One region of the Sodalis sp. RH14 genome, then DNA from elsewhere that is predicted to be linked to it. Evidence: predicted binding sites of a transcription regulator. Region 1 holds the regulator's gene; each other region holds the start of a gene.
What was found. The regulator PurR, encoded in region 1, represses purine synthesis genes. The targets are predictions, from matches to a motif close to CANGCAAACGTTTGCNTG.

Region 1 (10,798 bases):
CTTTTTCTCTTCAAGCTGATCAAGCGTACGAACCAATGAGGGCTGCTCAATGCCGATAGCCTTTGCCAACTGAATTTGCGACTGCTCCGGCGGAAGCTGGCAGATATTATGCAACGTGATCCAATGCGTTTGTGTCAGTTCTAGCGGTTTTAAGCGATGGTCAATCAAAGCGCGCCAAACACGAACAAGTCGCGCCAAATCAGATCCTAATGGCGATTCCAATTCTCTCTCCTTATAATTAAGCTGATTAAGCTTGTTCCCTGGATTCCCATCCATTCTAATGGGTGGAATGGCAAATTACAAATATATATATATGAATAAGGTTGAAGTTAAGTTGAGCTAGATGTAATACCCATGTTGTTCCTTTGAAATATGGGACAGCACCGCTGAGCGCATTACTCCTTGCCGGTCGTCAGCCTTGACGAGGGTTGCGGCCCTTCATTGCGTAAAACTTTCCGCTTAGTATAGGGTAAGCGTTGGAAACCTCATATAATCCGTCCCTGGCACTGGTTGCCCCGGCATTCTCACATCAACGCCTATAGTATGCCAAGCGGATTATTCATGACTGTATCACTATTATTGTCATTCATCGTGATTTATTGTTAATTTAAGTTAAATGAAGACATAACAAATATCATTATGTCATGTATTCGGTCTAATAATGTAATAACAATATATAAATAACAAGTTATTAGCGTGCATATTAATAATTAACTATGAGTGCCGGGGTTGTGATAATCGCCATCCCGACGTTCAAGATACTCAGTGGAATAAGGTTGCACGCCTGCGGGGTGTTAAAAAAGCGAGGGCTGTTCCGGACCTGCGGGTTCAGCGGGCGTGCTCTTGCCGGCCCGCAGCTGGCGCAGGTAGCGTTGATGACATAGCCGCAGCACTTCGCGCTTTTGGCCGTCGTTCATCGTGATCCAGTCGAAACGTTCCTGGCGGGAGCGCAGGCAGCCACGGCAAAAGCCACGGTCATCGGATTGGCAGACGCCGCGGCAAGGACTGGTTATGATGAAAAACTCAAGCTGTTCCGGCACGTGCCCTCCTGTTTAACTTTTATTGAAGACGTTATTTCACCGGCTGGCAAGCTTATGACGGCAAAAATCGCTTGCCCGGGGGAAATCGCGCGGTTCTCCGGCCGCCAGGGCAAGCAAGGCAGGAGTATTTCTCCTCCACCGCGCCGAAGGTCTGGGATATACTGTTAAACCACGATCTCACCAAAGGCGATGGATAAACCGTCGTCATTGTCTATAGAGGATATCATGCGCCTGCTTCATACCATGCTCCGCGTCACCGATTTACAGCAATCAATTGATTTTTATACAAAAATACTGGGAATGCGCCTACTGCGCACCAGCGAAAATACGGAGTACAAATACACCCTGGCCTTTGTCGGCTACACCGAGGAGACGGAAGGCGCGGTGATTGAATTGACCTATAACTGGGGCGTCGATAGCTACGAGCTGGGCACCGCCTATGGCCATATCGCGCTCGGGGTTGACGATGTGGCCGCTACCTGCGACCGCATTCGCCAGGCCGGCGGCAAGGTGACCCGCGAAGCGGGACCGGTCAAGGGCGGCACGACGGTTATCGCCTTTATCGAAGATCCCGATGGTTATAAAATCGAGTTGATTGAACAAAAACATGCCGGCAAGGGCCTGGGCAGATAAAGTACCAGCCCGGCCCCGCCAAATCCGCTCTCCTGGGGAGAAGGGAGCGGATTCGCCATGCATCCGGCGCTAAAATTTGCCATAATGCGGGCTGTTTTCCTTAAAAATTAAGAACAGGCATGGCTGAACTTGATGATGTAAATACCCTTCGCGGCCGTTTTCGCGGCTTTTATCCAGTGGTCATCGATATTGAATCCGCGGGCTTTAACGCCGCAACCGACGCCTTGCTCGAAATCGCCGCCGTCACCCTCAACATGGACGATGAAGGCTGGCTGGTCACCGACCAATGCCTGCATTTCCATGTCGAGCCTTTTCCCGGCGCGCAACTGCAGCCGGAAGCCCTGGCCTTTAACGGTATCGACCCGACCAACCCGCTGCGCGGCGCGGTGAGCGAGTACGAGGCGCTGCATGAAATTTTCAAAATGGTGCGCAAAGGCATTAAGGATCGGGGCTGCAACCGCGCGATTATCGTCGCGCACAATGCCGGGTTTGACCACGGATTTCTTATGGCGGCGGCCGGACGGGCGGCATTAAAGCGTAATCCTTTCCATCCGTTTGCCACCTTCGACACCGCTGCTCTCAGCGGGCTGGTGCTGGGCCAGACGGTGTTGGCCAAAGCCTGCGCGGCCGGAGGCATCGAATTTGACGCCGGCCAGGCGCATTCCGCGCTCTATGACACCGAACGCACCGCTGAATTATTTTGTGAGCTGGTTAATCGCTGGAAACGTCTCGGCGGCTGGCCTGTTCCCCCCGTCGGCGAGCCTGCCGCCGGCGAGCACGCCTAGCCGATGCTTGCGTCCGGCGGTTAAAAACCCCCGCCGCAAGGGGCGGGGGTTATCCGCAGGCGTCCCGGGGAACTCAGGAAGGGGTCTGGTTTTCCTGGGAGTTGTATTTTACCGCGGTCTCTTTGATCAACGGTTGCAACTCGCCGTGCTGATACATTTCGATAATGATATCGCAGCCGCCGACCAGTTCGCCGTCCACCCACAGCTGTGGGAAGGTCGGCCAGTTGGCGAATTTCGGCAACTCGGCGCGAATATCGGGATTTTGCAGGACATCCACATACGCGAAACGCTCACCACAGGCGGAAAGCGCCTGTACTGCCTGTGCGGAAAAACCGCAGCCGGGCAATTTTGGCGAGCCTTTCATATAAAGAAGAATCGGGTTCTCAGCTATCTGCTGCTGAATTTTTTCAATCGTCGTCATTGTCTCGCTTCCTCAAGCCAGCATCTGGCCTTATCTGCACTGTGCGGGATTACACGCAGTCTCTTCATTTTAGCCACTACCGGCTAAACAAATAAACGTTTTTTTGCCGGCCCGCGCGGTAAAGGCGCGTCAATTCACTCCCGGCCCGCCCACGTAGGACAGGCAATACTATCACTGTAGCGGCTTTTACCCCCTGCCGCCGAACAAAACGGGCTGAAACATTCGGTGCACACCCTCAAAATATGTTGAATAAAGCGCCGCTGAACGCTGTTAAATGCAGCAAAATCGAACTTATTCACGTTTATACACAATAAGTAGTGAATTGATGATGCAATGACGAGGTAAATAGCTTAAATTCCTGTGAGGTGTTGATAACCCCCTATTTTGGGCCACATAAGGATAGCGTTTATCATGCGTTTATGCTTTACGCTTTTTGTGTTGCTTTTTACCCAGTTGTTTTTGAACCTGGCACATGCCGCGCCGAGCGCCGGCGTCAATGCCGATCAGCGCAAATCCCAGGCAGCGGCGGCAAAAACCGGCGACCGGCGCAAACGCAAACCGGTAAAAATAGCCAAGAAAAGCAAACCTGTCGCCAGCGCGCCCGCCGTCAGTGAAAAAGCCAGCATTAAAAAATCGCCGGAACCGGCGCATGAAAAAGCCGGCGTGAAACGGCCTTTGGAACCCGCGGTGGCGAAAACCGGCGCGAAGAAAAGCAAAACGTCCCCTCTTGCCAAGGCATCAAAAACCACGGCGACGAAAAAAATAGCCTCCTTCACTCCGCCGAAAAAAGGCTATAAAAAAGGTTACGGCCGGCACCGGATGATAAAAGATCAGGCGGCGGTAGAACTGGTGGCCAACGATCAGCCGATAAAGATGAGCGAGAGCCATAAGAAACGCTACCAGACCGCCAAGCTTACCGCCATGAATAAACTCCTCTCCCAAATGGGCAAGCCTTACCGTTGGGGCGGCATGTCGCCTAATACCGGCTTTGACTGCAGCGGCCTGATTTATTACGCCTACAAGGATGTGGTACGCATCCATATGCCGCGCACCGCCAACGAAATGTACCACCTGCGCGACGCAGCGCCGGTTAAGAAAGACGAGCTGGAAAGCGGCGACCTGGTCTTTTTCCATATTTCCAATCGCGGCGCGGCGGATCACGTCGGCGTCTATCTTGGCAATGGTCGCTTTATCCAGTCGCCCCGCACCGGCAGCGATATCCGTATCAGCTATCTGAGTGAGGATTATTGGCAGGATCATTACGTGGGCGCCCGCCGGGTGGTCACGCCGAAAAATATCCGCTGAAGGCGCGCCGGAAAAAAAAGAGGAGCCAAGGCTCCTCTTTTTTATATCTGAACCGAGAGGGTGTCAGTTCATGACGGCGGTAAAGCTGAAGACAATAATCACCAGCAGCGAGAACACCGTGGTCAGTAACGACATTTTTAAATCGCTGTCCATTCTATCTCCTTAACGTAAACCAGGGCGCCGGCCTTATCCACCGGCCCGCAGAGCAGTTATCGTCAGTTTGCCATAACAGCGATGAAAAAGCTTGCTCCCAACCTGTAGCCGCCACATTTAACACTTTCACTTTGGCGCGGGATGAACGAAAATTAACGGTTAATTCCACAGCGTCGGAAAGTGCTTGCGCCTTCGACAGACATTATTCCAGCCAGGGCGTACGGGAGTATCAAAGGCATGGCAACCATTAAAGATGTGGCAAAACGCGCTAATGTATCGACAACCACCGTTTCGCATGTGATCAATAAAACCCGTTTTGTTGCGCAAGACACTCAAATTGCCGTGCTGGACGCCATTAAACAACTGCATTATTCACCCAGCGCCGTGGCGCGCAGCCTGAAGGTCAATCGCACCAAGTCCATCGGCCTGCTCGCCAGCACCAGCGAGGCGCCCTATTTCGCCGAAATTATCGAGGCGATTGAGCACCATTGCTTTGCTCGCGGTTATACCCTGATATTGTGCAATTCGCACAATGATCTCGAAAAACAGCGCGCCTATCTGGCGATGCTGGCGCAAAAGCGCGTCGACGGCCTGCTGGTGATGTGCGCCGAGTATCCCGAAACGCTGCTGGATATGCTTGAGGAATATCAGCATATCCCCATGGTGGTCATGGATTGGGGTGAGGCTCGCCGTGATTTTACCGACACCATTATCGATAACGCCTTTGCCGGCGGTTATATGGCGACGCAATATTTGCTTAAACGCGGCCATCGCGCCATCGGCGCCATTCCCGGACAGCTGGCGCGCAACACCGGCGGCGGCCGCCACCGCGGCTATCTGCATGCCATGGCGGAGGCCGGCATCCCGTTAAACGACCGCTGGATTGTGCAAGGCAATTTCGAGCCTGAATCCGGCTACCTGGCGATGAAACAAATCCTGGCGCAAACGCCGCGTCCCACCGCGGTCTTCTGCGGCGGCGACATTATGGCCATGGGCGCACTGTGCGCCATTAATGAAATGGGCCTGAGCGTACCTGAGGATATTTCTATCATCGGCTACGACAACGTGCGCAATTCGTGCTTTTTCAGCCCGGCGCTGACCACCATCCATCAGCCTAAAGAGGATTTGGGCGAGGCGGCGCTTACCATGCTGCTCGATAGGATTACCAGCAAACGCGAGAACGCCAAAACCATCGAAGTCCATCCGTCGCTGATTGAACGCCGTTCGGTCGCAGACGGTCCCTTCCCCGCTTAAGGCCACGCGCCAGGCCCGGGCAACGGGCTGGCGCCTCCAGGGTCTGTTGCTATGTAAAGCGCCGTCCGCCTCGGACACAAGATTTTTCATATAATGATCTCTGCGCAAAGAGTTATTGTTTCAGCGAGAAATCATTAAGTTATAATGGGAAATACATTAGCGCGTTAGCTATTGTCTAAATTAAAATGCAGGCTTATACTCAATATCGTTAACAATTATAACGAGTTGTCTAATAAATTTGTATAAAAGTATGTCGTGTTTTCCAACATGACATCACCCTTTTATAAAGCGCCCGGCTAAGTCGCAGTCTAAGGTTTACTTTATATTCCTCTGTTGATGGTGATACTTCAGACACCACGGATAACCGTGGATTCTTATAAAGCCCGCAGGCATGGTGAGTGCTTTTCCTGACGGGGCACTGCAGAAGAAAGGTGATGGAGAAGCTATGAGTTCCTCGTGCGTTGAAGACCTGAGCTTTCATGATAATGATTGGTACCGTATCGTCCATGAATTGCTCTCTGAAGCCGGTATTGAACTCAATGGTTCAAGACCATTTGATATCCGAATCAAGAATCCGGGATTTTTTAAGCGCGTATTGCAGGATGGATCTTTGGGATTGGGCGAGAGTTACATGGATGGCTGGTGGGAGTGTGAGCGGCTGGACATTTTTTTCCAGCGTGTTCTCAGGGCGGGTCTGGAGAATAAACTTCCGCATCATTTAAAAGATACCTTACGCATTGCCGCCGCCCGGCTGATGAACCTCCAGTCGCGCAAGCGGGCCTGGATCGTGGGCAAAGAACATTACGATTTGGGTAACGATCTGTTTGAAAAGATGCTCGATCCCTATATGCAATATTCCTGCGGCTACTGGAAACAGGCGACCACCCTCGAGGAAGCCCAGCAGGATAAGCTGAAGATGATTTGCGAAAAACTGCAGCTGCGACCCGGCCTGACGCTGCTGGACGTGGGCTGCGGCTGGGGCGGGCTTGCCGCCTACGCGGCCAGGAATTATGGCGTATCGGTACAGGGCGTCACTATCTCTGCCGAGCAGCAAAAGCTGGCGCAAACGCGCTGCGAGGGATTGGATGTCACCATTTTGCTGCAGGACTATCGCGATCTGGATATGCAATTTGACCGTATTGTTTCAGTCGGCATGTTCGAACACGTAGGCCCCAAGAATTACGCCACCTATTTCGACGTTATCGATCGCAACCTGAAACGGGATGGCCTGTTCCTGCTGCATACCATCGGCTCGAATATCACCGATATGAATGTCGACCCGTGGATTAATAAGTATATTTTCCCCAACGGCTGCCTGCCGTCGGTACAGCAAATTGCCCATGCCAGCGAAAAGCATTTTGTTATGGAAGACTGGCATAACTTCGGCTCTGATTACGACAAAACGCTCATGGCCTGGTATGAACGTTTTGTCGCCGCCTGGCCGGCGCTGTCCAACAAATACTCCGACCGTTTTTACCGTATGTTCAGTTATTACCTGAATGCCTGCGCGGGGGCATTCCGCGCGCGCAATATCCATTTATGGCAGGTATTATTCAGCCCGGAAGGCGTGGATGGCGGTATTCGCGTACCCCGTTAATACCATGGCACGCCAGGCCCTTTAACACCGCACTCAAGACAGGCGTGGTAAAGGGAGAGCGCGCCGATGGGGGCGATGCGGCCATCTCCTGGCCGCCAGAGTGCCCCATGGCACGCTAGGCCCGCCAACACCGCACTCAAGGCAGGCGTGTTAAAGGGAGAGCGCGCCGATGGGGTCGAAGCGGCCATCTCCTGGCCGCCAGAGCGCCCCATGGCACGCTAGGCCCGCCAACACCGCACTCAAGGCAGGCGTGTTAAAGGGTATTTAACGTCGCGGCAATCGCCGCTTCCCGCTGCGCCAGCACACGCTCCACCGTATCCACCACCGCCTGGGTCTGGGGATCGATTTCAATATTGATCCGCTGCCCCAGCCTTTTTTTACCCAACGTGGTGCGCATCAGGGTTTCCGGTATTAAATGCACGCAAAATTTATCGGCCGCCACCTCGCCGATAGTCAGGCTGATGCCGTCGATGCCGATATATCCTTTATACAGGACATATTTCATCAGCGCTTTGTCCGGCATTCTGAACCAAATCTGCCGATTATTTTCCGACGTCACGATTTTCACAATCTCGGCAGTGCACATGATATGCCCGGACATCACATGTCCGCCGATCTCGGCGTTAAAGGTGGCGGCGCGTTCTACGTTCACCTCATCCCCCACCTGCAGATCGCCCAGATTGGTCACCCGCAGCGTCTCTTTCATCAAATCAAACGCCACCACGTCGCCGTTAATGCCGCTTACCGTCAGGCAACAGCCGTTGTGCGCCACGGAGGCGCCCTCCTCCAGACCGGACAACATCGCCGCCGGCAGGGAAACGAAATGCGTGCGAAAATTCGCTTTTTCTTCAATTGCCACAATGGGCGCGGTGCCCTGAACAATACCCGTAAACATAACCTTGGCCTCTGTAAACCACCGCTGGAATCAGTCAGGCTAGTGTGCACGATTTCCCCAGGAAATCCAAATCCGCCGCCGCACGGATTTGTGTCGTCCCGCACTGGTATAACCGGACAAATGCTTTACACTATGCCGCAGATTTTTAACCTTTATGTTAACTTTCGCCTGCTTATTCCATACACATAAAACCATAGGTGCCTACGTGCAGAAGTACTTCCTGGAAGCGCGTACATTAATGTCCTTGGCCATACCGGTTATTTTCGCGCAAATAGCCCAAACGTCGATGGGCGTGGTCGATACCATCATGTCCGGCTCCGTCAGCGCGACGGATATGGCGGCGGTCGCCGTCGGCACGTCCATCTGGCTGCCCACCATCCTGTTCGGCCACGGTCTGATCCTGGCCCTCACGCCGGTTATCGCGCAGTTGAACGGGTCCGGGCGGCGCGAACGTATCGCCCATCAGGTACGCCAGGGATTCTGGCTGGCGGCGGCCGCGGCGATTTTGGTTATGGCGGTGCTGTATAACTGCCGCCTGGTCATCGAGAGAATGCGCCATGTCGATCCCGTGCTGGCGCAAAAAGCTGTCGCCTACCTGCATTACCTGCTGTGGGGCGCGCCCGGCTATTTGTTTTTCCAGGTGCTGCGTTGCCAATGCGACGGTCTGTCCAAAACCAAGCCCGGTATGGCGATAGGTTTTCTCGGCCTGCTTGCCAACGTGCCTATCAATTACATTTTCATCTACGGCAAATTCGGCATCCCGGCCATGGGCGGCGTGGGGTGCGGCATCGCCACCGCATCCGTCTACTGGCTCATGTATGTGGTGATGTGGCTTTATATGCGCCGGGCCGGCAGCTTTCAGGATTTGCATCTGCCGGGCGGGTTTTCCCGGCCCGACTGGACGGCGCTGCGCCGGCTGGCAGGCCTGGGTCTACCCGTCGCCCTGTCGCTGTTCTTTGAAGTGACCCTGTTCGCCGTGGTTGCCCTGCTGGTGACGCCGCTTGGCATCGTCGCGGTGGCGGGACATCAAATAGCCTTGAACTTCAGCTCCCTGATGTTCGTGCTGCCGCTGTCGATGGGCGTCGCCGCCACGATCCGCGTCGGATTCCGCCTGGGGCAAAATGATGTGGAACAAGCGCGGGTCGCCGCCTGGACCAGCCTGGGCATGGGCGTTATGCTGGCCTGCGTGACCGCGGTATGCACTTTCCTGTACCGGGTGGAAATCGCCCGGCTGTATAACGATACGCCGGCGGTGGTGGCGATGGCCTCCCATCTGATGGCGCTGGCGGCCATCTACCAGATCTCAGATTCGATCCAGGTGATTGGCAACGGCGTACTGCGCGGATACAAAGACACCCGTTCGATTTTTTTCATTACGTTTACCGCCTACTGGTTGCTGGGCCTGCCGTGCGGATATGTGCTGGCGCTGACGGATTATGTCGTGCCGGCCATGGGGCCGAGCGGTTTCTGGACAGGCTTTATCATCGGCCTGACGTCGGCGGCACTGCTGATGACGCTGCGTATGCTTTGGCTGCAGCGCCAGCCCTCACGGCTGATTCTCAATCGGGCGGCGCGCTGACGGCGCCCTGGCGGTTAAAAAACCGGCACGCTGTGTATTAGATGGGCAGTTGTCGGTCGCGGGCGGTAAAAAACGCTTTTTCCTCTTGCATGCGGTGATATTGCCCGTTAATATTCGTCCCGCTGTCAGGCAGATGGCGATGTGTAAAATGCGTTCTTAGCTCAGCTGGTTAGAGCACCACCTTGACATGGTGGGGGTCGATGGTTCGAGTCCATTAGAACGCACCACTTCTTGTGCGTCCGTAGCTCAGCTGGTTAGAGCACCACCTTGACATGGTGGGGGTCGGTGGTTCGAGTCCACTCGGACGCACCATATTATTTTCCTCCCTGGTCTGTACCCCGCTGGTGAACGCAGTTACCTGCATTTTCTTCTTTTTTTCTCTCCGTTACGTCAACCTAAAAGCGGCCGGCAAAACAAACATCCGGGATCCCGTGGTGTTAATCCCTCATGGCGTTATTGTTATCTGTTGCTGGTATTTACGTCCATTGTTGCGCACCGGTTACCGATTTTATTGTGCATCTGCGCAACACTTGATACTAAAAATTTGCATATTTACCACAAATGCACTCTTTTTCACGGCTTACGCATTATTTGTGCTGTTTTTATCTTGTTTCCGCCGGCCCAATAACTATAATACAAAACGTTATTTCAATTGAATGGCTTAAGCCCCGTTGATTTGCCAAATACTAATTAAAACAGACTTATCCACTACCGCTTGCCGGCACGTTCGGCCAGATAATTTAGCTATATTTTCATCATTTTCTCACTTTTGTCTCCTATCCTTGAACATGGGGAACAGGCTCGCAAGGCTGCACAATTTTTCGTCGTCGATATTCACCGGCGATATATCAGATTTATCATCCAACACAACTTGCAGATATCATTGTTATGAAAAAGACAAAAATCGTTTGTACCATCGGTCCAAAAACTGAATCGAAAGAAATGCTGTCAAAGCTGCTGAACGCGGGCATGAACGTCATGCGCCTTAATTTCTCCCACGGCGACTTTGAAGAACACGGCAACCGCATTACCAACCTGCGCGCCATCCTGCAGGAAACCGGCAAGAAAGCCGCCATCCTGCTCGATACCAAAGGGCCGGAAATCCGTACCATGAAACTGGAAAACGGCAACGATGT
Region 2 (10,798 bases), 1.4 Mb from region 1:
CTGGTCCTGCCGGTATTGCCGGTCGTCGGCATCGGGCTATTGGTGAAGGGGCGCTCGGCGCGTTGGCCGATGAGCCTGTTGTTATGGGCAATTACCTTCGGCCACAGCGAAGCCCGGCTTATCAAGTTGCAGCAACGTTTTGTCGTCTGGTTCCGCCAGCGGGTCACCGGCTTTCCCATCGTGCTGCAGCGCCTGAACGACTATTTGGCCAGCCAGGATGCGCAGGTGTGGCTGATCACCGGCTCGCCGGAACCCTTGGTGCAAGGAGTGTACGCCGACGCGCTGTTTTTGCCGCGGGTTAAGCTTATCGGCAGCAGGATGACCCGCCGGCACGGCGGCTGGGTATTGACCCTGCGCTGCCTGGGGCATGAAAAAGTGGCCCAGCTCGAGCGCGAACTGGGCACGCCGCTTAAGCTGTTCAGCGGCTATAGCGATAGCCAGCACGACAGCCCGCTGCTCTATTTTTGCGAACATCGCTGGCGCGTCACCCGCGAGGGCGAGTTAAAACAACTGGATTAAAAAATCCCTTTATCCCTGTATAATCACCGGCTGCGAATCATCCGGGAGAACAGATATGCACGGCGAACAGGGCGACGAAATCTGGATGCGCCATGCCCTCTCCCTGGCCGGCCGGGCCGAAGGCGAGGGCGAGGTGCCGGTGGGCGCGGTGCTGGTGCTGGACGGCCGGGTCATCGGCGAAGGCTGGAATCGTTCCATCGGGCGTCACGATCCCACCGCCCATGCGGAAATCATGGCGCTGCGCCAGGGCGGGGCGGTGCTTGGCAACTACCGGTTGGTGAATACCACGCTATACGTCACGCTTGAACCCTGCGTAATGTGCGCCGGCGCGATTATCCATGCGCGCGTCGGCCGGCTGGTCTTCGGCGCCAGGGATGAGAAAACCGGCGCGGCGGGTTCGTTGTGCGATGTGCTGCGCCAGCCGGGCATTAATCATTGCGTGGCTATTACCGAGGGCGTACTGGCCGGGGCGTGCTCCGCCCAGCTGAGCGCGTTTTTCCGTGCCCGCCGCGAGGCGCATAAAGCGCGCCGCCTGGCGCTGAAGTCCCAGGACCCGACGATTACGGAATAACGCCGCCGGGCCGGATCCAGGGCGGCGCGGCCACGGCGCCGGTCGCATTGGGCGGGAACAGTCCGGTGATCTGCGGCGGGATTTTCGCCGGCGCCGGGCCGGGCGTCGCGGCCGGGGACGGGGCTAGCGGTTCAGCCCCGGTCGCCGCCAGCTGCGCCGCCTTTTTCTCTTTCTCTTCCAGGTAGCCGTTCAGGCTCATTTCATAGCGCCGGATATTTTCCACGTAATTGTAGGCTTGCTGGCCGCGCGCATAGCCGTAAGTGGTTTGCTGATAGTAGCGCGGCTGGCTGAGCATCGGCAGGCGCAGCTTGACGTCCACCCAGCTGTCGGGATTGCCCTGCTGCTTTGCCGTCAGGGCGCGCGCGTCCAGCATATGCGCATAACCCATATTATAGGCGGTCAGCGCAAACCAGATTTTTTCATCCTCGGGAATGGTATCGGGCACTTTTTGCATCATGCGTTCCAGATACAGCGCCCCGCCCCGGATGCTTTGTTCAATGTCCAGCCGATCGGTAATGCCCAGGCTATCGGCGGTGGCGCGGGTCAACATCATCAGGCCGCGCACGCCGGTGGGGGAGACGGCCTGGGGATTCCAATGGGATTCCTGATAGGAGATGGCCGCCAGCAGTTTCCAGTCGATTTCCTTGGCATATTGCTGGAACAGCCCTTGCAGCGTCGGCAGCGTGGCGTCGATGGAGGTCAAAAAGGTCTTGGTGTCCACGTAATCAAAACTGCCCACGTGGCCGAGATATTTTTCCTCCAGCCGCGCCATGGTGCCGTCCGCTTCCTGGCCGCTGAAAAAATCCAGCAGGGCGGCGGAAAGGTTGTCGCTATTGCGCCGCGGCAGATACCAGGTGACCGGCTCCTCGTCGCTGACGTCGAAGGCCACGGCCAGTTGCGGATGCACCCGTTGCAGCAGGCCGACGGTCGCCGAATCCACCAGCGTATAGTCGAGCTTGCCTTCGGCCACCTGCTCCAGCAGCGCCTTGCTGCTGAGATCGGAGGATACCTCCCATTGCAATTGCGGATATTTTGTTTCCTTCAGGCCGCGCAGCAGCGAGATATGCGCCGACCCGGAGGAGACGGCCAGCCGGCCCTGCAGGGCGCCGAGGTTTTTCGGCCGCGGCTGGCCCAGGCGGTACACCAGTTGCTGGGAAACGTAATAATAGGCGGGGCCGGTAGTAAAACGCTGCAGGCGGTCGTTATTGTAGAGCAATCCGGCGGCGAGCAGATCGGCATCGTCGTTGTCCAGATCGTCGAACAGTTCATTGAGGGTATGGCGCTGGCGGATGACCAGCCTGACCCCCAGATAATCGGCGAAACGCTTCGCCAGTTCGTAATCGAAACCGGTTTGCTGGTTGTTGGCGGTATAAAAGCTCAGCGGAGCGTCGATGGTGCTGACGCGCAGCGTTCCCCTGGCTTTTATCTGGCTGAGTTTATCGTCCTGCATGCTGTGCCAGGGGACGTTTAACCACAACGCCCAGGTCAGCAAGACGGCGATAACGCCGGTCACGACATAATTTAATTTAAAACGCTTCAAATAGTTATCTCTCGCCGGGGCGATTTTATCGCGGTCTGTGATCGCGGTGTTATTATCTTTTTTTCCCTGGGGTCGGAGCATTTTGCTTAACAAAACGCCAAGGTGCAAATTTATTGCATTCCCGCCGCGGGGACGTTTTAACAAGAAGAATCGCAACAATAACCGCGCAAACGGTTTCGTCCGCCGCCGGGATTCTCTATAATGGCGCGCGTTTCCCCCCTGAAGCTGCGCTAAAGATGCGCCCCATGGCAAGCCGTACCCGAGCACCTTTGGTCGCCGGTTCAAAGACGAGAGATCTTTTATTATGGAAATACTGCGTGGTTCGCCCGCTCTGTCGGCATTTCGTATCAACAAGCTATTGTCCCGCTGCCAGGATGCCCGGCTTCCGGTCAGCGATGTCTATGCTGAATATGTCCACTTTGCCGACCTGAGCGCGCCGCTTTCCGCCGACGAGCTTGCCCGGCTGCAACGGCTGCTGAAGTATGGCCCCTCTCTCGCCGAACATGCGCCCCAGGGCCGGCTGCTGCTGGTTACGCCGCGTCCCGGCACATTATCCCCCTGGTCGTCGAAGGCCACCGATATCGCCCATAACTGCGGGCTGGCGCAGGTCAAGCGCCTGGAACGCGGGCTGGCGTTTTATTTCCAGGGCGCGTCGATGACCGGGGACCAGTGGCGGCAACTGGGGACGTTGCTGCATGACCGGATGATGGAAACCGTCTTCAGCGAGCTGGAGCAGGCCCAGGCGCTGTTTGCCCACCACGAGCCCGCGCCGGTGCGCACCGTGGCTATGCTCGCGGACGGCCGCGACGCCCTGGAGCAGGCCAACCAGACGCTGGGGCTGGCGCTGGCGCCGGATGAAATCGACTACCTGCTCGAGGCGTTCACCCGCTTGGGCCGCGATCCCACCGACGTTGAGCTGTATATGTTCGCCCAGGCCAATTCCGAACATTGTCGCCATAAAATCTTCAACGCCGACTGGATTATCGACGGCCAGGAACAGCCGAAGTCGCTGTTTAAAATGATCAAGAACACCTTTGAACAGACGCCGGAGTTTGTCCTGTCCGCCTATAAGGACAATGCCGCGGTCATGGAGGGACCGGCGGTGGGACGTTTCTTCGCCGCACCCGGCAGCGCCCGTTACGATTATCACCAGGAAGCGGCGCATATCCTGATGAAGGTGGAAACCCATAATCATCCCACGGCTATTTCACCCTGGCCCGGCGCCGCCACCGGCTCCGGCGGCGAGATACGCGATGAGGGCGCCACCGGCCGCGGGTCCAAGCCCAAGGCCGGCCTGGTGGGCTTTTCCGTCTCCAACCTGCGCATTCCCGGTTTCGGCCAGCCGTGGGAAGAGGATTTCGGCAAGCCGGATCGCATTGTCAGCGCGCTGGATATCATGACCGACGGTCCGCTGGGCGGCGCGGCGTTTAACAATGAGTTCGGCCGTCCCGCGCTGACCGGGTATTTCCGCACTTATGAGGAGCGGGTCGACAGCCATAACGGCGTTGAGCTGCGCGGCTACCATAAGCCCATTATGCTGGCGGGCGGCCTCGGCAATATTCGCGACGGCCATGTGCAGAAAGGAGAGATCACCCCCGGCGCCAAGCTTATCGTGCTGGGCGGCCCGGCGATGAATATCGGTCTCGGCGGCGGCGCGGCGTCCTCGATGGCGTCCGGCCAGTCGGACGCCGATCTCGACTTCGCCTCGGTGCAGCGCGACAACCCGGAAATGGAGCGCCGCTGCCAGGAGGTGATCGACCGCTGCTGGCAGATGGGCGACGACAATCCTATTTTGTTTATCCATGACGTCGGCGCCGGCGGGCTGTCCAACGCCATGCCGGAGCTGGTCAGCGACGGCAATCGCGGCGGGCGTTTCCAGCTGCGGGATATTCCCAACGACGAGCCCGGCATGAGCCCGCTGGAAGTCTGGTGCAATGAATCGCAGGAACGTTATGTGATGGCGGTGGCGCCTGAACAGCTGGCGGCCTTCGAGGCCATCTGCCGCCGCGAGCGCGCGCCCTTCGCGGTGATTGGCGAGGCGACGGAAGAACTGCATCTCAGCCTGGACGACAGCCATTTCAACAACCGTCCCATCGATCTGCCGCTGGACGTGCTGCTCGGCAAAACCCCGAAAATGACGCGCGACGTTGTCCGGCTGCCGGTGGCGGGCACGCCGCTTAACCGCGGCGGCATCGAGATGGCCGAGGCGGTAAAACGGGTGCTGCATCTGCCGGTGGTGGCGGAAAAAACCTTCCTGATTACCATCGGCGATCGCACGGTCACCGGCATGGTAGCGCGCGATCAAATGGTCGGGCCGTGGCAGGTGCCGGTGGCGGACTGCGCGGTTACCACCGCCAGCCTGGACAGCTATTACGGCGAAGCGATGGCCATTGGCGAACGCGCGCCGGTGGCGCTGCTGAATTTTGCCGCCTCGGCCCGTCTGGCGGTGGGCGAAGCGCTTACCAATCTGGCGGCGACCCAGATTGGCGATATTAAACGCATCAAGCTTTCCGCCAACTGGATGGCCGCCGCCGGCCATCCCGGCGAGGATGCCGGCCTGTATGACGCGGTCAGGGCGGTGGGCGAGGAGCTTTGCCCGGCGCTGGGCCTGACCATTCCGGTGGGCAAGGATTCGATGTCGATGAAAACCCGCTGGCCGCAGGGTGCTGAGCAGCGTGAAATGACGTCGCCCATGTCGCTGGTGATTACCGCCTTCGCCCGGGTGGAAGACGTGCGCGGCACGGTAACCCCGCAGCTGCGCGCCGGGCAGGATAACGCCCTGTTGCTTATCGATCTGGGCGCCGGGCATCAGGCGCTGGGCGCCACCGCCCTGGCGCAGGTCTATCGCCAGCTGGGCGACGATACGGCGGACGTGCGCGACGTGGCGCAGTTGGGCGGCTTTTATCGCGCGCTGCAGCAACTGGTGGCGGACCGCGTTCTGCTGGCGTACCACGACCGTTCCGACGGCGGCCTGCTGGTGACGCTATTGGAAATGGCCTTTGCCGGCCATTGCGGCCTGGATATCGATATCGCGGCCCTTGGCGAGGATACGCTGGCGGCGTTATTTAATGAAGAGCTTGGCGCGGTGATCCAGATCGCCGCCGGCGATCGGGATCGCGTCGAACAACTGTTCGCCGACCATGGCCTGGCGGATTGCCTGCGTTATCTCGGCCGGGCCGAAGCGGGCGACCGGGTGGTTATCCGCCGCGCCGACCGCGCGGTCTATAGCGAAAGCCGCACCCTGCTGCGCACCTGGTGGGCGGAAACCACCTGGCAGATGCAGCGTCTGCGTGATAACCCCGGCTGCGCCGACGAGGAGCACGCCGCCAAGCAGGATGATAGCGATCCGGGCCTGAATGTCGCGCTGAGCTTTGACCCGGCCGAGGATATCGCCGCGCCTTATATCGCCAGGCAGGCGAAGCCCCGGGTGGCTATCCTGCGCGAGCAGGGGGTGAATTCCCATGTGGAGATGGGCGCGGCGTTCCATCGCGCCGGCTTTGACGCCATCGACGTGCATATGAGCGACCTGCTGTCCGGGCGCCGTGATTTGCAGGAGTTCCAGGCGCTGGTGGCCTGCGGCGGCTTCTCCTACGGCGATGTGCTGGGCGCGGGGGAGGGCTGGGCCAAATCCATCCTGTTCAATCCGCGCGTGCGCGACGAGTTCGAGGCGTTTTTCAACCGTCCGCAAACCCTGGCGCTGGGGGTGTGCAACGGTTGCCAGATGATGTCCAACCTGCGCGAGCTTATCCCGGGGGCCGAACTGTGGCCGCGCTTCGTGCGCAACAAGTCGGAACGCTTTGAAGCCCGCTTCAGCCTGGTGGAGGTGACGCAAAGCCCCTCGTTATTGTTGCAGGGCATGGTCGGTTCCCGCCTGCCCATCGCCGTATCCCACGGCGAAGGGCTGGTGGAGGTGCGCGATGCCGCGCATCTGGCGGCGCTGGAACATGCGGGCCTGGTGGCGTTGCGGTTCGTGGATAACACCGGCAAGGTTACCGAAACCTATCCGGCCAATCCGAACGGGTCCCCGAACGGCATCACCGCCGTGACCAGCGCCAACGGGCGGGTCACTCTGACCATGCCGCATCCTGAGCGGGTATTCAGGACGGTGAGCAATTCCTGGCATCCCGGCGAGTGGGGCGAAGACGGTCCCTGGATGCGCATGTTCCGCAACGCGCGCAAACAGCTGGGCTAAGCCGGCCGTGGCGCTTACGGCGCGCGCGGCGGCATCCTGTGCGTGCCGTGGCGCCGTCCCGTCAGAGGCTAATCAGCGGCTGTCGGCTCGTTGCCGGCGCTTTTTTTTCACGTACTCCGCCGGTGGGGCAGCCGAAAGCAAAGTGTCGCTTTAATTCATTTCTTAAGATAATTCTGTCTCTTTTTAGAGACACTTAATTAATTGTTTTTTAATGATATTTTATTTTACTGCGATTTATGTCTCTTTCGGGAGACAAACGGCGGCGCCGGCCCGGGCAGTACAATGCGGTATAGGGAGCGGTACCTGAAAATGTTATTTATTTTCAACGTATTATAAAATTATTTTATTTATGGCATGAATGCTGCATACTATAGCCCAGTTGCTCATTCACCCCGATATGACAGCGCCGTTTACGCTTAACCAACGGCTTTTGCTTCATAACTACCGAATGACGCCAAAGAACGGTGCCTATCGTCCAACATACCGATAATTGCCTTACGGCTTTATCACCCACAGGACGACACGTTGAGTGAGGCACCCCCTATTCCGATAAAAAAGCACTTGCCCGCGGGCCAAGTGCTTTTTTTATGCTTTCTTCAAGCCACCGAACCGGATAGCATCGGCAAAGACTTTGTCGGCAATCACAGGATGATTTTTTTGAAGACGTGGCGTCCCTTTCCCCGATCCCTGCGGCAACTGGTGATCCTGGCCTTTACGCTGGTGCTGCTGCCCCTGCTGTTACTGGCTTACCAGGCCTGGCAAAGCCTGGATAATCTTAGCGAGCAGGCGGCGGATATCAACCGTACCACGCTCTCGGACGCCCGGCGCATCGAGTCCATGGGCAGCGTGGCGCTGGAGATGGAGCGCAGCTATCGCCAGTATTGCGTGCTCGACGATGAAACCCTGGTCACCCTTTACCAAAACCAGCGACGGCAATATACCCAAATCCTCAACGTCCGCGCCGGCATGCTGCCCGATCAACGCTATTATCAGCGGCTTACCCAGCTACTGGACCAGCTCGCCGCCATTCAATGCGAAAACAGCGGACCGAATGCGCAGGCGTCCGCCTTGCTGAGGGATTTTTCCCATGCCAACAATGATATGGTGCAGGCCACGCGCAATGATATTTTTACCCGCGGCCAGCAATTGCAGCGGGCCATCGCCGAGCGCGGCCGTTTTTTCGGCTGGCAGGCACTGCTGCTGTTTATGTTTAGCCTGGTGCTGGTGATCCTCTTTACCCGCATGATTATCGGTCCGGTGAAAAGGGTCGAAAAAATGATTAACCGGCTTGGGCAGGGACGGCCCCTGGACGATTGGGTCTCTTTTACCGGCCCGCGTGAAATCCAGTCGCTGGCGCAGCGCATTTTATGGCTTAACGAACGATTGTCCTGGCTGGAATCCCAGCGCCATGAGTTTTTACGCCATATCTCCCATGAACTGAAAACGCCCCTGGCCAGCCTGCGCGAGGGCACGGCGCTGCTGGCGGACGAGGTGGCCGGTCCGCTGACGCCGGATCAGCAGGACGTGGTGGCCATCCTGGACAGCAGCAGCCGTCACTTGCAACTACTGATCGAACAGCTGCTCGACTACAATCGCAAACTGGCCGACAGTCCGGCGGACTATGAAGATATCGCTCTCGGCGCCATGATCGAGCGGGTTATTACCGCCCATAGCCTGCCGGCCCGCGCCAAGGACATCCATACCCTGGTGGCGCTGGAGTGCGAACGCGTCAGGGCGCAGCCGGTGCTGTTAATGCGCGTGCTGGACAATCTCTACTCCAATGCGGTGCACTATGGCCCGGAATCCGGTAACATTTGGATCCGCAGCCGCACTTCGTCCGGTCGCCTTATCCTGGACATCGCCAACAGCGGAGAGCCGATCATGCCGGCGGAGCAAACCATGATTTTCGAGCCGTTTTACCAGGGCCGCGTTCAACGCAAGGGCGCGGTTAAAGGCAGCGGCCTGGGATTAAGCATCGCGCGTGATTGTATCCGCAGGATGAACGGCGAGCTTAACCTGGTGACGGTGGAGTATGCCGGGGTCTGCTTTCGGATAGAATTACCCTTAACCGCCGAGAATGAATAATAATGATGTTACGTACCGCACCGGCGATGGGCAGATTGACGCTAAGCTTTAATCGCCTGATTCGCTTTTCCTTGCCGCCGGCATCAATACGCGGGCTGTTCAGGCCGGTATGCCTGCTGCCCGTGCTGCTGGCGGGATGCCATGGTTATCCCGCTCACCGCGATGTGGCCGGCTCTTCCACGGCCCAGGTGCAGCAGGTCTCGCCGCCGAACCGTTTCGCCGCCGAATGCAACGAACTCTGGCAAACCGACGCAGAATCCACCCTGGCCGACCCCGGCTACTGGCTGCGCGCCATGCAGTGCGCCGAACGCATAACGCCCACCCAGGCGCGCGCCGAAGCCGGGCATCAGTCGGGCGAGACCTGGCATGACGCCTTCAGGCAGAGTATTTTGCTCAATTCAGCCGGCATCAGCGTGATTGAACGGCGCGAGTCTTATCAGCACCTGTTGGAATTCCGTTCCCAATTTCCCGCGACGATCTATCCGCTGTTTAAAATGTGGCGCCAACAACAGGCGCTGCGCCTGATGCTGGCGGAGGAGCGCAGCCGCAGCCAGCGGCAGCAGGAAACCAGCGCCAGCCAGATAGACATGCTGCGCATCCAGCAGATGGAGCTGCAGCGTAAGCTGGACGTGACCACCCGCAAACTGCAGAACCTGACGGAAATCGAGCAGCGGTTATCCTCCCGCAAGCAGCTGTCGCCGGATATGCCCGACAACGACGATAACGACGCGCCGGACGCCGCCGCGGGCCGTGGCGCCGCCGGACCACAACAGGGAACCGGTAAATAATGAGCCAACATCAAACCGCCCATTTATTATTGGTCGACGATGATACCAGCCTGCTGAAACTGCTGGGCATGCGCCTGACCAGCGAAGGATTTACCGTCACCACCGCCGAAAGCGGCCAGGACGCCCTGCGCGTGCTGGCGCGGGAAAAAATCGATCTGGTGATAAGCGATCTGCGCATGGACGAAATGGACGGGCTGGCGCTGTTCGGCGAGATCCAGCGCCATCAGCCCGGCATGCCGGTGATCATCCTGACCGCCCATGGTTCCATACCCGATGCGGTAGCCGCCACGCAAAAAGGCGTGTTCAGTTTCCTGACCAAACCCGTCGACAGGGATGCCTTATACCAGGCTATCGATCATGCCCTGCAACTGTCGATGCCGGCGGGCGACGACAGCTGGCGCGAGTCAATCGTCACCCGCAGCCCCCTCATGCTGCGGCTGCTGGAGCAGGCTAAAATGGTGGCGCAGTCGGATGTCAGCGTGCTGATTAACGGCCAGAGCGGCACCGGCAAGGAGATCCTGGCGCAGGCGATCCATGCCGCCAGCCCCCGCGCCAAACATCCTTTTATCGCCATTAACTGCGGCGCGTTGCCGGAGCAGTTGCTGGAGTCGGAGCTGTTCGGGCATGCCAAAGGGGCGTTTACCGGCGCGGTGAGCAGCCGGGAGGGTTTGTTCCAGGCGGCCGCGGGCGGGACGCTGTTCCTGGACGAGATTGGCGATATGCCGCTATCCTTGCAGGTCAAGCTGTTGCGCGTCCTGCAGGAGCGCAAAGTGCGCCCGCTGGGCAGCAATTGGGATGTGGATATCGACGTCAGGATCATTTCCGCCACCCACCGCGATCTGCCCAAGGTGATGGCCGCAGGCGGGTTTCGCGAAGATTTGTATTACCGCCTGAATGTGGTCAGCCTGAAATTGCCGGCGCTGCATGAGCGTGCCGAGGATATCCCGGTGCTGGCCAATCATTTGCTGCGGGCGGCGGCGCTGCGCCATAAGCCGTTTGTACGCAGCTTTTCCACCGATGCCATGAAACGTCTGATGGCGGCCAGTTGGCCTGGCAATGTACGTCAGCTGGTTAACGTGATAGAACAGTGTGTGGCCCTGACG
Region 3 (10,798 bases), 2.1 Mb from region 1:
GTGCCGTGCGTGGCATCCAGTTCAAAGCCGTGCTTGAGCAGTTTCGCCGCCAAATCCACTACCCGGCCCTTGTCGCCGGCGCGCACCGACAGCAGCGCCCGGCCGGATTTTTTCATGCGGGACTGGCTGCCGAGCATGGCTTTGGCGAAGGCTTCGGCAAAGGTGCGGCCCACGCCCATCACCTCGCCGGTGGAGCGCATTTCCGGCCCCAGGATGGGGTCGACGCCGGGGAATTTATTAAACGGCAGCACCACTTCCTTGACCGAGTAATACGGCGGGATAACCTCTTTGGTAATGCCCTGGTCGGCCAGCGATTGCCCCACCATCACCCGGGCGGCAACCTTCGCCAGCGGCACGCCGGTGGCTTTGGAAACAAACGGCACCGTACGCGCGGCGCGCGGATTGACCTCGATCAGATAGACTTCATTGGCCTTAACCGCGAACTGCACGTTCATCAGCCCGCGCACCCGCAGTTCAAACGCCAGTTGCTCGACCTGCCGGCGCATCACGTCCTGTATTTCCTGGCTAAGGGTATAGGCCGGCAGCGAACAGGCTGAATCGCCGGAGTGCACGCCTGCCTGCTCGATATGTTCCATAATGCCGCCAATCAGCACCTGCTGGCCGTCGCAGATGGCGTCCACGTCCACTTCCACCGCGTCGTCAAGGAAACGGTCCAGCAGCACCGGCGCGTCATTGGAGACGCTGACGGCGGTCTGGAAGTAGCGCAGCAAATCGACATCGTCGTTGACGATTTCCATCGCCCTGCCGCCCAGTACATAGGAAGGACGCACCACCAGCGGATAACCGATGGTCGCCGCCTTCTCCACCGCCTGGTCGATGGTGGTCACCGTGGCGTTGGCCGGCTGCTTGAGTCCCAGGCGTTCCACCGCCTGCTGGAAGCGCTCGCGATCTTCGGCGCGGTCAATGGAATCGGGGCTGGTGCCGATAATCGGCACGCCCGCCGCTTCAAGCTCCCGGGCCAGTTTCAGCGGGGTCTGGCCGCCGTACTGGACAATCACCCCTTTCGGCTGCTCGATGCGCACGATTTCCAGCACATCTTCAAGCGTAACGGGTTCAAAATAAAGGCGATCGGACGTGTCGTAATCGGTGGAGACCGTCTCCGGGTTACAGTTGACCATAATGGTCTCGTAACCGTCCTCGCGCAGCGCCAGCGAGGCGTGGACGCAGCAGTAGTCGAACTCGATGCCCTGGCCGATACGGTTTGGCCCGCCGCCCAGCACCATGATTTTTTCCCGGTCGCGGCTGGGATTGGATTCGCACTCTTCGTCATAGGTGGAGTACATGTAGGCGGTATCGGTGGCGAATTCCGCGGCGCAGGTATCGACCCGTTTATAGACCGGATGCAGGTTGTACTCTTCGCGCAGTTTGCGAATCTCCCCCTCCGACACGCCGGCAAGCGTCGCCAGGCGGGCATCGGCAAAGCCCTTGCGCTTCAGCTGGCGCAGGAATTCGGCGTCCAGCGCGCCGACGCCCTTCTCCGCCACCACGTTTTCAAGCGTGACCAGCTCTTCTATCTGCACCAGGAACCAGCGGTCGATATTGGTCAGGTTAAAGACGCCGTCCACCGACAGCCCGGCGCGGAAAGCATCGGCGATATACCAGATGCGATCGCAGCCGGCGTCTTTGAGTTCGCGGCGGATCTTGGTCAGCGCTTCCGGGTCGTCCAGGCTGACCTTGGGGTCAAAACCGGTGACGCCCACCTCCAGACCGCGCAGGGCTTTTTGCAGCGATTCCTGTTGCGTGCGGCCGATGGCCATCACCTCGCCCACCGACTTCATCTGCGTGGTCAGGCGGTCATTGGCGCCGGCGAACTTCTCGAAGTTAAAGCGCGGAATTTTCGTGACGACGTAGTCAATGGACGGCTCGAACGAGGCGGGCGTGCGTCCGCCGGTGATATCGTTCATCAGTTCATCGAGGGTATACCCCACCGCCAGCTTGGCGGCCACCTTGGCAATCGGGAAACCGGTGGCCTTGGAGGCCAGGGCCGAGGAGCGGGAAACCCGCGGGTTCATTTCGATGATAATCAGCCGGCCGTTTTTAGGGTTTACCGAAAACTGCACGTTCGAGCCGCCGGTTTCCACGCCGATTTCACGCAATACCGCCATCGAGGCGTTACGCATGATTTGGTATTCTTTATCGGTCAGGGTTTGCGCCGGCGCCACGGTAATGGAATCGCCGGTATGGATGCCCATGGCGTCAATATTTTCAATCGAGCACACGATAATGCAGTTATCGTTTTTATCGCGCACCACCTCCATCTCGTACTCTTTCCAGCCAATCAGCGACTCATCGATCAGCAGCTCGGTGGTGGGTGACAGATCGAGGCCGCGTTCGCAGATTTCCTCGAACTCCTCGCGGTTGTAGGCAATGCCGCCGCCCGACCCGCCCATGGTAAACGACGGACGGATAATGCAGGGGAAACCTACGTCCGCCGCCACCGCCAGCGCCTCTTCCATATTGTGGGCAAAACCGGAGCGCGCGGTCTCAAGACCGATTTTTTTCATCGCCTTATCAAAACGCTGCCGGTCTTCCGCTTTGTCGATGGCATCGGCGGTGGCGCCAATCATGGTGACGCCAAACTCCGCCAGAACGCCTTCGCGCTCCAGGTCCAGCGCGCAGTTCAGCGCGGTTTGCCCGCCCATGGTCGGCAGGATGGCGTCGGGGCGTTCTTTTTCGATGATTTTACGCACCACTTCCCAATGGATAGGCTCGATATAAGTGGCATCCGCCATATCGGGATCGGTCATGATGGTGGCCGGGTTGGAGTTCACCAGCACCACGCGGTAGCCTTCCTCACGCAGGGCCTTGCACGCCTGCGCGCCGGAGTAATCGAACTCGCACGCCTGGCCGATGACAATCGGGCCGGCGCCCAGAATCAGGATACTGGATATATCTGTACGTTTTGGCATGGTCTTGCTCCTGATTATTTTGCCTGGGAACGGTAAGTCTTGATCAACTCGATAAAATGGTCGAACAGCGGCGCGGCGTCATGCGGGCCGGGGCTGGCTTCCGGATGCCCCTGGAAACAGAACGCCGGCTTATCCGTGCGGTGCAATCCCTGCAACGAACCGTCGAACAGCGAGGTATGCGTGACGCGCAGATTCGCCGGCAGCGTGGTTTCATCCACCGCAAAACCGTGGTTCTGGGCGGTAATCATGACCCGGTTGGCGTCAATATCCTTTACCGGGTGGTTGCCGCCGTGGTGGCCGAACTTCATTTTGACGGTCTTGGCGCCGCTGGCCAGGGCCAGCAGTTGGTGGCCGAGACAGATGCCGAAGATCGGCGTCTCGGTCTCGAGAAAGGTTTTGATGGCGGCGATGGCGTAATCGCAGGGTTCGGGATCGCCCGGGCCGTTGGCGAGGAAGATGCCGTCGGGATCCATCGCCAGGACGACGTCGGCCGGCGTCTGCGCCGGCACCACCGTCAGGCGGCAGCCGCGATCCACCAGCATACGCATGATATTGCGTTTGATGCCGAAATCGTACGCCACCACATGGTAGGGCAGCGCGTCCGGCGCGGCCGGCGCAGGCAGGCCGGCATGCAACGCCCAACTGCCCTGGGTCCAGCTGTATTGCTCGGCGGTGCTGACTTCCCTGGCCAGATCCATGCCCTTCAGTCCCGGGAATTCGCGCGCTTTTTGCAAGGCCAGCGCCGCGTCAGGCGCGTCGCCGGCGATAATGCAGCCGTTCTGGGCGCCTTTTTCGCGCAATAGGCGGGTAAGTTTGCGGGTATCGATATCGGCGATACCGACGATATTATTTTGCTTGAGGTAGTCCGACAGGGAACCGGTACTGCGAAAATTACTGGCGATAAGCGGCAAATCGCGTATGACCAACCCTTGGGCCTGGATGCGGGACGATTCTTCATCTGCTTCGTTGGTGCCGACATTGCCGATATGGGGATAAGTGAGAGTAACGATTTGGCGGGAATAGGAAGGATCGGTGAGGATTTCTTGATAGCCGGTCATCGATGTATTGAAGACCACTTCCCCCACTGCCGTTCCCGCTGCCCCAATGGCCCGACCGTGGAATTGGGTTCCGTCTTCCAGAACCAACAGCGCTGACTTTATCAAAACACCCTCCAAGGAATATTCAGTCATTGTATTTGCATATTAATTCAGATTTAACGATCTTAATCAATGCAAAAAACACCTTCAAGGTAGATTTTCGGCAAATTGGGCGCATTTTAATGATGAGCTGGTCATTTGTCCACCCCGGGCTGATGTTTTTTACTAAATAATGGCAATTAAGCCGGTTACACACCTTGAAACCGCTAAAAAGCACTCATTTAGGGCATGAGTAACCGGTTGCGTGGCCAGAAATTTGTTAAAAGGAACCGGCGCAGGCGCGAAAGCGCAATAATCAGCCCAGAATGGCAATCACCAAGAAAAATAACCGCTGAAAGCCAAACTTAAAGCCATTTGGCCTTCCATTTCCATTGAAAACGATTTTTTTAGAGATAATTCCAATAAAATAAAATTATCTCTATTTAATCAGAGTGATAAAATGGCAGACTTCAGGTGGCAGTAAAAAATAGAGTTATAAACTTGCCAGATCCAGCACATCCGCCATGGTATAAAGGCCCGCTTTCTGCGCTTTCAGCCATATTGCCGCCCTGACCGCGCCATTGGCAAAGGTCATACGGCTGGAAGCCTTATGGGTAATCTCAATACGTTCGCCGTTATCGGCAAACATCGCGGTATGTTCGCCGACAATGTCCCCGGCGCGTATGGCGGCGAAGCCGATGGAATGGGGCACACGCTCGCCGGTATGGCCCTCGCGACTGTATACGGCGCAGTCCTTGAGGTTGCGGCCCAGCGCCCCGGCGATGGTTTCCCCCATGGCAAGCGCGGTGCCAGAAGGCGCGTCCACCTTGTGACGGTGGTGCGCCTCGATGATCTCGATGTCGCAATAGTCGCCCATAACCCTGGCGGCCTTATCCAGTAATTTCAGCATAACGTTGACCCCCACGCTGAAATTAGCGGCAAAGACAATGCCGATCTGCCCGGCGGCTTGCCCGATTCGCGCCTTCTGCCCCTCGTCAAAACCGGTAGTGCCGATAATCATGCCTTTGCCATGCAGCCGACAAAATTCCATATGCGTCAGGGTGCCTTCCGGCCGGGTAAAATCGATAAAGATATCAAAGTCATCTTTAATGGCTTCCAGGCTGTCGCCGACCCTTATCCCCAACGCGCCTTGCCCGGCCAACTCCCCCGCGTCCGCGCCAATCAGGCTTGAGCCGGCGCGCTCGAGCGCCGCCCCCAGGCACGCCTGTTCCGATTGCAGTACCGCCTGGATCAGTTGGCGGCCCATACGGCCGCCCGCACCGGCGATGGCGATGCGAACTGGTGTTACGCTCATAGACACTCTCTGTTGGTTGGCATGATAAAATCAGTTTAGGGTAACCGCCGTCCCGGATTGCCGCCAGCGGATTTCCCCTGGAATTAGCATTATATGTCAGAAGCCGGCTTTCATCAGTCACGGCAATGGACCGGGCCGGGTGCGGCCGCAGCGCGGGAGAAATGAATGTTTATTCATCTCCGGGCCGGTGCCGGGCGCGGATGATCCGGCGCGAAGCGGCTATACTGGATATCTACAGCCGAACACTCGCCACGGAGAGACAGGATGAGTCCTTTTTTTACCTCAACAATCCAGGCCATTGGGGATTATCGCGCCGCCCTGGGCGAAACGCCGGTCTGGTGCAGCCGTAGCCAATCGCTGCTGTGGGTAGATATTTTGCAACAGCGCCTGTTGCGCTATTGGCCCTCCCGGGGATACGTCGAACAGCGCCGGTTGGATTGTCTGTTCAGCGCGGCGCTGCCGACCGAGCGGGAAGAGCAGTTCCTGATCGTGGCGCAGCAGGGCATACTGCTTTATCACTATGAAAAGAGCAGCGCCGGCCGGGATACCCCACGCCTTGAGCTCCTGTGCCCCTACCCGGCCGACGCCGCCGGCACCCGGCCAAACGAGGCGGCCATCGCCCCCGACGGCTCATTATGGTTTAGCACCATGGACCTGGCGGAAGAGCGTCCTATCGGCGGCTGGTACCGCTTTGCCGCCGGCGAAGCGCGGCCGCGGAGCATGATGGGCCATGTCACCATCCCCAATACCCTGGCGTGGCATGGCGACCGGGTGTGGTTTGCCGACAGCGCCGAAAAGCGGTTTTACGCCAGCGACGCCGCCGCCATCAATACCGCCCGCCTGCGGGTATTCGATGCCGGAGACAAGACCCCCGACGGTTCGGCGCTGACCGCGGCCGGAGAACTGATCAACGCGCGCTTCGGCCATGGCTGCCTGAGCCGCTACGCCATCGGCGATGGCGAACTGACGCTAATCGAGGATCTGCCGTTACCGGTACGCCAACCGAGCTGCTGTGCTTTCGGCGGCCCCGGGCGTAATGAATTATTTATCACCAGCGCCGGCAAAAATCTCGATCCTCCCGGCGCGCTCGACGGCGCGTTGCTGCATGTTTATACCAGCGCCGTCGGCGCCCCGGAATACCGGTTCAGACTGTAGAACAGGGATAAAAAACCGGCACATCCCATTGAATACGATCAATTTGACTGCCGCCAAATTGATCGATCGCCAAAAGGGATTTGAAGCCCCTCTCTTGCACGTACCGGGGCACGATAAGAACAGGTTTACCGCGTCGCCGCATCAAACCGCCGCGGGCGACTGGAAATGTCATTTACAGGGCATGCGGCGCAAGCAAAAGCCGGTCTTACTCCACCACCCTCACATTCACCCGCAGCTCCTTCGGCACCTCGAACACAATATTCTCCTCGCGCCCGATCAGTTCCTCCGCCCCCTCGCCACCGAGCCCCTGCAGACGCGCAATCACCTCCCGCACCAGAATATCCGGCGCGGAAGCGCCGGCGGTTACCCCGATGGTATCGATACCCTGCAGCCAGCTTTCCTGGATATCCGCCGCGGTATCGATAAGATAGGCCGGTTTGCCCACCCGCTGGGCCAGCTCGGCCAGCCGGTTGGAGTTAGACGAGTTTTTCGAGCCGACCACCAGCACCACGTCAGCATCGGCGGCCAGCTCGCGCACCGCTTCCTGGCGGTTGGTGGTGGCATAACAGATATCGTCTTTACGCGGTCCGATAATCAACGGAAACCGTTCGCGCAGCGCGTCGATAACATCCGAGGTATCGTCCACCGACAGCGTGGTCTGGGTCATAAAGCACAGGTTGGCATCGTCCTTCACCCGCAGTTTCCAGACATCCTTGGGCGACTCCACCAGGTACATGCCGCCGTTGGGGTTATTGTATTGCCCCATGGTGCCTTCGACCTCCGGATGCCCGGCGTGACCAATCAAAATGGCTTCCGTTCCTTTACGGCTGGCGCGCGCCACTTCCATATGCACCTTGGTCACCAGCGGGCAGGTCGCGTCGAATACCGTCAAATCGCGGTTTTTCGCCTCGGCGCGCACCGCCTGCGATACGCCGTGGGCCGAGAAAATCAGGATAGAGCCGTCGGGCACTTCGTCAATTTGCTCGATAAAAATGGCGCCGCTGGCGCGCAGCGACTCCACCACATAGCGGTTGTGCACCACTTCGTGACGCACGTAGATCGGCGCGCCGTAAATCTCCAGCGCGCGTTCGACAATACTGATGGCCCGGTCGACACCGGCGCAAAAACCCCGCGGGTTAGCCAGTAAGATGCGCATGTTTATCCTCCTGCTGCGGATCAATTGCCAATACGTCGATATCGAAATAGACCGTGCGGCCCGCCAGCGGATGGTTAAAATCCACGGTGATCGACTCCTCGGCCACGTCACGAATCAATCCGGGCATTTCATTACCGCTGATGGCGGTAAACAGCATAATGGTGCCCACGTCGGGCACGCCGGTTTCGATAAAATCCCGGCGGGAAAAAAACTGGATCAAATCCGGATTAACCGGCCCGAACGCCGACTCCGGCGCCAGGGAAAACGATTTTTTATCCCCCACGCGCAGCCCGAGCAACGACTGTTCAAGGGCCGGTGAAAGGCTATCATCGCCAAGACGGAACAGCGCCGGTTTATTTTCGCGCCGGGTGGATTCGGCAATGGTGCCATCCTCGAGTTTAAGGTCGAAATGCACCAGCACCGCGCTGTCGGACTGCACCTGTTCGGACATGCCGCTTAACCTTTCTGCTTAGCCGTTTTATCGGCCGGATGCATAAACCCTTCCAGCACGATCAGGAGTGCGCCGATACAAATGGCCGAATCCGCCACGTTGAAGGTGGGGAAGTGCCAGTCACCGACATAAAAATCAATGAAATCGATGACCACGCCATGCACCAGGCGGTCAAAGAGATTGCCCAGCGCGCCGCCGATAATCAAGGCGTAGGCGCAATTGGTCATTCTTTGGCGGCTGTCTGAACGGTACATTAATATCATCAACGCCACGGCGATGACCAGGGCGATAATGGCAAACATCCAACGCTGCCATCCCCCTTTATCGGCCAGAAAACTGAACGCCGCGCCATAGTTGTGGGCATAAAAAATGTTAAAAAACGGGATCAGCGGCAACGTCTCATGCAACATAAAATGCTGCATGATCAACTGCTTGCTGCCCAGGTCGATAATCAGTACGACCAGCGCCAGCCAAAGCCAGCGCAGACCGGTGGATGCTAAGGATTTACTCATCAGACAAATTTACGCTCTTCGCCCGGGCCGGCCACGTTAGTGACGCAACGCCCGCAAATTTCGGGATGCCCGGCGTCAGCGCCGATATCGGTTTCAAAATGCCAGCAACGCGGGCATTTTTCACCATCGGCCTTAGCCAGGGCGATTTTAAGGCCCTTCAATCCTTCGCACTGCTGGGCATCCTCTCCCGCCGCGCTGTAATCAGCCACATCGGCGCGCGACGTCAGCAGGGCAAAATACAACTCTTCACCCAGCGCCCCCAGCGTTTTCGCCAGGGCCGGTTCGGCATACAGGGTGACCCGGGCCTCCAGCGACCCGCCGATGATTTTATCGGCGCGGGCCTGCTCAAGCACTTTGTTCACTTCGCCGCGCACCTTCAACACCTGTTCCCAGTAAGCGTCGTTCATGGTTTCACCGGCGTCCAGTCCGAACAACCCTTCATACCACTCTTCGGTGAAGACATACTGGGCGCGTTCACCCGGCATGAAGCCCCAGATCTCATCGGCGGTAAAAGACAGGATCGGCGCCATCCAGCGCACCAGCGCTTCGGCGATATGGTACAGCGCGGTCTGGCAACTGCGGCGGGCGATACTGTCGGCCTGGGTGGTGTACTGGCGATCTTTGATGATATCCAGGTAAAAAGACCCCATTTCCACCGAGCAGAACTGCATCATGCGCTGCACGACGTTATGGAAGTCATAGCTGTCGTAGGCGGCGATGATTTCCGCCTGCGCCGCCTGCGCCCGGCCCACGGCCCAGCGATCCAGCACCACCATCTCCTGCGGCTTGACGCTGTGCAGCGCCGGGTCGAACCCATTCAGGTTGGCCAGCAGGAACCGCGCGGTATTGCGAATACGCCGGTACGCGTCGGCGGAGCGCTTAAGGATCTCGTCGGAGACCGCCATTTCACCGGTATAATCGGTGGAAGCCACCCACAGACGCAGGATGTCCCCGCCGAGTTTATCCATCACCTGCTGCGGGCTGACCACGTTGCCGATGGATTTGGACATTTTACGCCCCTGCCCGTCGACGGTAAAACCGTGGGTCAGCACCTGGCGATAGGGCGCCTGGCCTTTGATGGCGGTGGAAATCATCAGCGACGACATAAACCAGCCGCGATGCTGGTCGGAACCTTCCAGGTACATATCCGGCTCGTGGCCGCCGAATTCCGGACGGACCGCTACCACGGACGAGTGCGTCGAACCGGAGTCGAACCACACGTCCAGGGTATCCGGCACTTTGGTATACTCGGCCGCCTCAGCCCCGAGGATAGCGGCGGGATCCAGATCCCACCAGGCCTGGATGCCGTCTTTCTCGACCCGTTTGGCCACTTCTTCCATCAACTCCAGCGTGCGCGGATGGAGCTCCTCGGTATCCTTATGGACAAACAGCGACATCGGCACGCCCCAGGTGCGCTGGCGCGAGATACACCAGTCGGGACGATTGGCCACCATATTTTCGATGCGCGCCTGTCCCCAGCCCGGGATCCACTGCACTTCCCTGATTTCTTCCAGGGAACGTTTGCGCAGCCCTTTCTGATCCATGCTGATAAACCACTGCGGCGTGGCGCGGAAAATGATGGGGGTCTTATGACGCCAGCAGTGCGGATAGCTGTGCACCAGCTTTTCCACATGCACCAGCGCGCCGTGCGCGCGCAATAATTCGACCACCACATCGTTGGCCTTGAACACCTGCAGCCCGTCGAGATCCGGATAGGTCCCCGGCAGGTAGCACCCGTCCGGCCCCACCGGATTGGCGACCTCCAGGCCGTATTGCTGGCCGATGACATAATCGTCCGGGCCATGGCCGGGCGCGGTATGCACCGCGCCGGTACCGGCTTCCAGCGTCACATGCTGACCCAGGATCGCCGGCACGTCGAAGCCCATAAACGGGTGGCGAAAGCGCAGCAGTTCCAGCGCGCCGCCTTTACAACTGCCCAGCACGGTCCATTGGGCGATACCCGCACGCTGCATTACGCTTGCCACCAGGTCGGCGGCCAGTATCCAGTTTTGCCCGTCCACCGCGACCAGCTGATACTCGAAGTCCGGATGGACCGAAATCGCCCGGTTGGCCGGCAGGGTCCAGGGCGTGGTGGTCCAGATCACCAGCGACACCGGCCCGGCAACCCCGCTCACGCCGAATT

Region 2: purL (phosphoribosylformylglycinamidine synthase) is a predicted target of PurR. The motif match lies at 2,794-2,811, and genes of this name have one in related genera.
Region 3: carA (glutamine-hydrolyzing carbamoyl-phosphate synthase small subunit) is a predicted target of PurR. The motif match lies at 4,317-4,334, and genes of this name have one in related genera.

The regions. Positions count from the first base shown of each region.
Region 1 is NZ_CP178739.1:2,920,340-2,931,137, reverse strand. It holds gene slyA (transcriptional regulator SlyA) at 1-222, opposite strand, end outside; gene ACL2XQ_RS13375 (DUF1289 domain-containing protein) at 795-1,040, opposite strand; gene gloA (lactoylglutathione lyase) at 1,266-1,673, shown strand; gene rnt (ribonuclease T) at 1,793-2,458, shown strand; gene ACL2XQ_RS13360 (Grx4 family monothiol glutaredoxin) at 2,532-2,879, opposite strand; gene ACL2XQ_RS13355 (NlpC/P60 family protein) at 3,291-4,184, shown strand; gene ACL2XQ_RS13350 (YnhF family membrane protein) at 4,248-4,337, opposite strand; gene purR (HTH-type transcriptional repressor PurR) at 4,575-5,591, shown strand; gene cfa (cyclopropane fatty acyl phospholipid synthase) at 6,037-7,188, shown strand; gene ACL2XQ_RS13335 (riboflavin synthase subunit alpha) at 7,442-8,083, opposite strand; gene ACL2XQ_RS13330 (MATE family efflux transporter) at 8,289-9,662, shown strand; tRNA gene ACL2XQ_RS13325 (tRNA-Val) at 9,813-9,889, shown strand; tRNA gene ACL2XQ_RS13320 (tRNA-Val) at 9,898-9,974, shown strand; gene pykF (pyruvate kinase PykF) at 10,551-10,798, shown strand, end outside.
Region 2 is NZ_CP178739.1:4,275,852-4,286,649, reverse strand. It holds gene yfhb (phosphatidylglycerophosphatase C) at 1-519, shown strand, start outside; gene tadA (tRNA adenosine(34) deaminase TadA) at 575-1,090, shown strand; gene mltF (membrane-bound lytic murein transglycosylase MltF) at 1,080-2,711, opposite strand; gene purL (phosphoribosylformylglycinamidine synthase) at 2,935-6,822, shown strand; gene ACL2XQ_RS19455 (sensor histidine kinase) at 7,471-8,907, shown strand; gene ACL2XQ_RS19450 (two-component system QseEF-associated lipoprotein QseG) at 8,910-9,695, shown strand; gene glrR (two-component system response regulator GlrR) at 9,695-10,798, shown strand, end outside.
Region 3 is NZ_CP178739.1:787,886-798,683, reverse strand. It holds gene carB (carbamoyl-phosphate synthase large subunit) at 1-2,930, opposite strand, end outside; gene carA (glutamine-hydrolyzing carbamoyl-phosphate synthase small subunit) at 2,945-4,093, opposite strand; gene dapB (4-hydroxy-tetrahydrodipicolinate reductase) at 4,560-5,381, opposite strand; gene ACL2XQ_RS03505 (SMP-30/gluconolactonase/LRE family protein) at 5,646-6,536, shown strand; gene ispH (4-hydroxy-3-methylbut-2-enyl diphosphate reductase) at 6,742-7,692, opposite strand; gene fkpB (FKBP-type peptidyl-prolyl cis-trans isomerase) at 7,673-8,143, opposite strand; gene lspA (signal peptidase II) at 8,149-8,655, opposite strand; gene ileS (isoleucine--tRNA ligase) at 8,655-10,798, opposite strand, start outside.